DNA from 2 places in the Aedoeadaptatus acetigenes genome. Region 2 is predicted to be linked to the other one. Evidence: a T-box and tRNA genes for the amino acid it is inferred to sense, from the RefSeq annotation. Region 2 holds a T-box; the other holds one or more tRNA genes.
What was found. The T-box of region 2 lies ahead of serS (serine--tRNA ligase). A T-box ahead of a tRNA ligase gene usually reads a tRNA of that ligase, here a tRNA-Ser.
Positions count from the first base shown of each region.

Region 1: it has a tRNA-Ser gene. The T-box ahead of serS (serine--tRNA ligase) is inferred to sense a tRNA for this amino acid. The anticodon was not compared.

Region 1 is NZ_JAOQJD010000008.1:6,164-9,399, forward strand. It holds gene OCV31_RS05400 (helicase C-terminal domain-containing protein) at 1-8, shown strand, start outside; gene OCV31_RS05405 (tRNA (cytidine(34)-2'-O)-methyltransferase) at 11-478, shown strand; gene OCV31_RS05410 (biotin--[acetyl-CoA-carboxylase] ligase) at 478-1,428, shown strand; tRNA gene OCV31_RS05415 (tRNA-Ser) at 1,499-1,590, shown strand; RNA gene ffs (signal recognition particle sRNA large type) at 1,602-1,866, shown strand; gene OCV31_RS05425 (ABC transporter ATP-binding protein) at 2,305-3,236, opposite strand, start outside.
Region 2 is NZ_JAOQJD010000006.1:71,600-74,835, reverse strand. It holds gene OCV31_RS04645 (stalk domain-containing protein) at 1-494, opposite strand, end outside; gene serS (serine--tRNA ligase) at 687-1,976, opposite strand; T-box leader at 2,009-2,171, opposite strand; gene OCV31_RS04635 (DUF362 domain-containing protein) at 2,276-2,443, opposite strand; gene OCV31_RS04630 (FeoB-associated Cys-rich membrane protein) at 2,672-2,827, opposite strand; gene feoB (ferrous iron transport protein B) at 2,837-3,236, opposite strand, start outside.

The DNA.
Region 1 (3,236 bases), on a different contig from region 2:
GGAGGTAATTATGACACTGCACATCTGTTTAGTTGAACCCGAGATTCCCCACAACACCGGCGCCATCGCCCGGAGCTGCGGCCTGACGAAAAGCGTCCTGCACTTGGTGCGTCCCCTGGGCTTTTCCGTGGACGACAAGCATTTGAAGCGCTGCGGCCTGGACTACTGGGATCTCGTGGACATCCGCTACCACGACAGCATCGAAGAGGTCATGGAAGAATACAAAGACCACCGCTTCTTTTTCGCTTCCACCAAGGCCCACAAGCGCTACTGCGACATCGAATTTCAAGACGGCGACTTTCTGGTCTTCGGCAAAGAAACCAAGGGTCTGCCCGAGCCCTTGTTAAAGGCCCACGACGAGACGGCCATTCGCATTCCCATGCTGAAAGATTTCGGCCGCAGCTTAAATTTATCCGTCTCCGTCAACATCATTCTCTTCGAAGCTCTGCGCCAATTGGACTATCCGGGGATGGCCTGATGAAAAGCAAAGACTACATCCTAAAAGCACTGAAAGAGGCCGACGACTACCTTTCCGGAGAAGACCTGGCCCGGGCGATGAACATCTCCCGCGCCGCCGTGTGGCAGGCCATAAAAGCCCTTAGGCAAGACGGCTACCACATCGACGCCGTCACCAATCGGGGCTACCGCTTAAACGAAAATTACGAAGCCCTGGATGCCGAGCGCATTCGAAGCCGCCTCACAGATGATTTAAAAGACGTGACCGTGTCGGTCCTTGACCGCGTGGATTCCACCAACGACGCCATCTTCAGAGAAGACGCCGCCTCGCCCCTCCCTTCCTTTTCCTTTATGACGGCGGAGGAACAGACGGCGGGAAAAGGGCGCGTGGGGAAATCCTTCCTCTCCCCCTACGGCACGGGACTTTATCTCTCGACGATTATTCACGCAGACGACGCGCCCGATCCGTCCCTCATCACCATGGCCGCCGCCGTGGCATTAAAAGAAGCCTTAACGGAGCAGAGCGACGAGGATGTAAAGATTAAATGGGTCAACGACCTGTACTTCAATCACAAAAAAATTGCCGGCATTTTGACGGAAGCGGATTTCTCCCAAGGCAAGGCCCGCTACGTCATCGGCCTGGGCATCAACACCAACACGCCTCAGAAGCTTTTTGAAAAACAGGCCCTACCTACCGCCGGCTCCCTCACAGGGGATATTTCCAGAAATCAATTGGCGGCGGATCTAATGAATGCGCTCTATCGTTGGATTCAAAGGCCCGCCGATGAAATCTTAAATGCCTATCGAAAATACAATCTCACCATCGGAAAAACCATTCGCTTCGCCAAAGGCGACATCGAATACACCGGCGTGGCCGAGGCCATCGACGACGACGGTGCCCTTCTCGTCGCCGTGGAAGGGCGCATCCTTCGCCTGTCCGCCGGCGCCATTTCCGTCGAAGGCAGCTGGTAATTTTACAAATTAAAAACTTCCCCTTGACAAAAAACCGATTCGCCCGTATAATCATATACTGTAATCCAATGGAGAGATGGTTGAGTTGGTTTAAGGCGCTCGCCTGGAAAGCGGGTATACGTTAATAGCGTATCGGGGGTTCGAATCCCCCTCTCTCCGCCAGGAAAAGTTTGCCATGCTAGATGGGGAATTAGCGGCACCCTGTAACTTGTAATCCGCTACAACAAGATTGAATTCCCGATCCAGCGCATTTCTTTTGCGGCCTGCCCGAGAAAAGTGATGTTGAGGAGTGGGTCCTACGCAATAAGCCCTTGCGAACCGTGTCAGGTCTTGACGGAAGCAGCACTAAGTAAGTCCGCTTATGTGACGTAGATTCGCCTGCTCTGAGTTAACTCTCTCGGTAACGCGTGGAAGACTTGTGCAAAGTCGGGTGCATGGCTACATATAAAATCGCGGTTCTTCGGAACCGCTTTTTCTTTGCAAAAAATTCCACACATACAAAAGCCCCTTCCGCTTTTATGCGCAAGGGGCCATTTTTGTTGGCTCTATAATATCAGTTGGGGAGTAACCTCCTTAATGGATATTTTTGTGCAAAAAGATAGCACTTGTTTTCCCAATTACCTAAAATTAAATCACCACAAATTAATAAAGGGGGTTAAACAAGCGCAAAACAATATTACAACAATACTTTTAGGAATCCAAGATGTCGAGGTAGCCGGTGCTACAAAAAAACGTTTTATAATAATAATGTGTGCCATTCACGAGCGGCTATGTCCCCATTGTAGTTCCTTCCACGTTCAAGGGGTGCAATTGCTTCAAGATGCCCGATGCGATAAAAACACGTGCTCCTGCTCACGGAAAAGTTACATTATTGTTCTAAAACTTTACAACCCTATCGCAGACTGACTCAAAAAACTCAACATCATGGGATATTATTAAAATCAGCTTGTCTTTTTCCTTAACTTTCTTTATGTTTTTAGCTACTATTTTCATATTTCTGTAGTCCAATCCACTGGTTGGCTCATCGAAAAATAGGATTTTCTTGTCGGATAGTAAAGCGGATAAAATAATCACTCTCTGTTTTTGTCCTCCTGACAAGGTGTGAGGATTTCTATCACCAATGTTTTTTAACTCCATGTCTTTTAGCCAAGTATCTAAAACATAATCATCTTTAATATTTGATGTTAATACTATTTCATCTTTAACGCTGTCTGTGAATAACTGATAGTTCACTTCCTGCATAATAAGCAGGCTCTCATTTAGCCTACTTTTTATATTTAAATTCTCACCATCTCTTAAAATTTTCCCTTTATTTTCTTTGTATAAGCCACATATGATTTTTGCTAATGTAGACTTCCCAATTCCATTTTCTCCAACAATCCCAATAATATTCCCATAGCTAAATTTAAGATCCTTAATGGACAAAATTGTTCTGGTACTTCTTTTGAACATCAGATTTTTTAACTCTAATAAAGTCCCTTTATTTGAAGTTTCAAAATCATCAAATCTTTCAATGGCTTTATAATCAGAATGCCTAAGTCCCGTTCTCATTCGTTCATCTTCACTTAGATTTTCAATTTCGTCCATACTATATTCTCTGATGATTTTTCCATCCTCTAAGTATATTGCTCTATCAACATTGTCTTTTAAATACCACAACCTGTGTTCTGCAATAATAATAGTTTTTCCTAAAGATTTAAGCTTTTTTATTGTAAGCGATAGTTCTTTCATTGACTTTATGTCTAAGCTTGAAGATGGTTCATCAAGAATAAATATCTCAGGGTTTAATGCGCAAATGCTTGCTATAG
Region 2 (3,236 bases):
TCTTTTTGAATCAATACTTCGCGATTTACCCAATCGACCTTGTAGCCCAGGGCCTCGGATACGAAACGCAGGGGCACGTACGTGCGATTGCCGGCAAGCACCGTCGGCGTGTCCAATACGCCTCTTTGGGTTTTGTCGCCGTAGATCTCGTATTGATCCGATCCGATGGCAAAGTAGATCGTCTTTGAATCCGATTTAATGAGGACAGCCCCCTTTGGATGGTCGGCCTGTCTTTCGACAAATTCGACTTTGTTGCCCAGATTTTCCGCTACAAAGCGAATGGGCACCATGGTTCTGCTCGTCCGTTTGTTAATATAGGCTCTGCCCATTTCTTTCGGAATTTGTTGAACTTTGCCGTTGATTTTGATGGTAACCTTGCTTACTCCGGCATCCGGCGGCAAACTGCCGGTTCCATTTGCCGCAACGGTTGTGGGGATCAACAACGCCAAAAGCAGAAACGCAACGACAACTGTTTTAAATGTCCGTCTTCTCATTACGTACCTCCTTGGTGTAAAATTTTATGTATTTCTATGATTTAATTGTATCATTTACTTTCTTTTTAAACAATTAAAGGCTTTAGAAAAAGATTTTTTCCCGACAAATTCGTTCCCACTAAAAAAGACCCCGAATCAACGGGGCCTTTTCGCAACGAGAAAGGAGCGCTTCTCCTTCCCTGCAGTATTTAATTAGTCGATCTTTTCGATTTTTTCCTTGAAGCCCATGTAGGGACGGAGCACTTCCGGAATAAAGATGGATCCGTCTTCTTGGTAGTGGTTTTCCAAGAAGGCGATGAGCATTCTCGGCGGTGCGACCACGGTGTTGTTCAAGGTATGGGCCAGGTAGAGCTTGCCGTCTTCGCCGCGGATGCGGATGTTTAAGCGGCGGGCTTGGGCGTCGCCTAAATTGGAGCAGCTGCCCACTTCGAAGTATTTTTGTTGACGGGGCGACCAGGCTTCCACGTCGCAGCTCTTGACCTTGAGATCGGCCAAGTCGCCGGAGCAGCATTCCAGGGTACGCACGGGAATGTCCATGGTGCGGAAAAATTCCACGGTGTTTTGCCAGAGTTCGTTGTAGAAATCTTTGCTGTCTTCGGGCTTGCAGATGATGATCATTTCTTGCTTTTCGAATTGGTGAATCCGATAGACGCCCCGCTCTTCGATGCCGTGGGCGCCCACTTCTTTTCTGAAGCAGGGGGAATAGCTGGTGAGCTTATGAGGCAAGGTGGCTTCTTCCGTAATGGAGTCGATGTACTTGCCGATCATGGAGTGTTCGCTGGTGCCGATAAGGTACAAATCTTCCCCTTCGATTTTGTACATCATGTTTTCCATTTCAGCGAAGCTCATGACGCCGCTGACCACGTCGCCGCGAATCATAAAGGGCGGAATGTGGTAGATATAGCCTTTGTCGATCATAAAGTCCCGGGCGTAGGATAAAATGGCGGAGTGCAGGCGGGCGATGTCGCCGCGCAGATAGTAGAAGCCGCTGCCCGAGGTTTTTCTCGAGCTGTCCAAGTCGATTCCCGACACGGATTCCATAATGTCCACGTGGTAGGGCACTTCGTAATCGGGGACCACCGGTTCGCCGAAGCGTTCCAATTCCACATTTTCCGTGTCGTCTTTGCCGATGGGCACGGTGTCGTCGATGATTTGAGGAATGACCAGCATGATTTCCCGAATGCGCTCGGATTTTTTGCCTTCTTCCAGTTCCAATTCTTCGATGCGATCGTTAATGGCCTTGACTTCGGCCTTTACTTTTTCCGCTTCGTCTTTTTTTCCGTCTTTCATCAGGCCGCCGATGGATTTCGACAGGGCGTTGCGCTTGGCGCGCAGCTCATCGCCTTCGGTTTTGGCTGCCCGATTGGCTACATCCAGCTCGAGGACTTCGTCGACGAGGGGAAGTTTGTCTTCTTGGAATTTCTTTTTAATATTTTCTTTTACCAAGTCGGGGTTTTCACGAATCATACGAATGTCTAACATAATTACCTCCATTAAAAAAGCCGCCTCATCCCCTATGGGACGAGACGGACCCGCGTTGCCACCCAAATTAACCGTTTCCGGTTCACTTCATTGCCGGGCTCAAAGGCGGATTCAAAGATTGCTCCCGCCTGCTCACACCAACCGCAGGCTCTCTTTCGGGTTACATCTTCTACTGCTCCTTATCGTCGCCCTATATCGTTGATGGTAGTATATCACAGCTGTGGAAAAAAAGGTAGTTAACTAATTTTCCCATAAAAAAAGACGTCCTTGCGGAGAACGTCTTTTTTTAGATCCGATTTTTATTCGGGTTGTGCAGCGCCGGTGGGGCATACAGCTGCGCAGGAACCGCAGTCGATGCAAGCACTTTCGTCGATGGAGTAAACGCCACCTTCAGAGATGCAGTCAACGGGACATTCGGGTTTGCAAGCGCCACAAGCGATGCATGCGTCAGTAATTTTATGTGCCATAAGTAAACCTCCTAGATTCTGTCAGGTATGTGCAGCGTGCTAATACCTAAACACATTATGTTTTCTTTCTGAAGTCATTATATCATTATCACAGAGGATTTCAAGGCCTAATTGAAAAAAATACAATCTTTTCCGACGATTTTTCACATATCATAGTAAATCAGTTTGAATTTTGCAGTGTAAAGGGAAGAAAAAAGGATGCCGAAGCATCCTCTTTATCATTTACTATTAGTGGCTGTGGCTGTGATCGTGTTCATGATCACAACTTGCCGTCCCACATTGGGAGCAGCCGCAGCATCCGCCTTCTTCATGGGACTTGCGCATGGAGCGGACAGCGCCGAAGATAGCCAAGCAGACGACAGCCAGTACAATAATGGTTCCCATAGTATCTCCTTAATTTAATTGTTCGCGACCGATGGGTACGTCCTTGACTCGGGGTTTTCTCACAATGGCCCAAATAATTCCTGCCAAGAGGACGAAGGCCACGCCGGTCCATACAGTGAAGGATCCGCCGGTCAACAGTGATCCGATTTGGAAGACGATGAGGGCGATGGCATAAGCGAAGCCCGTTTGAAAAGTCAGGGCGAACAGGGTCCAGAATTTCGATTGCATTTCCTCGCGAATGGCGCCGGTGGCGGCGAAGCAAGGAACGTTTAATTGGTTAAAGAGCATAAATGCCAATGCGCCGAGGAAGGTAAATTGGGTGGCGACGTAGGCGTTTAAGCTGGCACCTTCGGCGACACCGTTGATGATGCCGTAGGTAGAGACCACGGCTTCTTTGGCTACGAGGCCG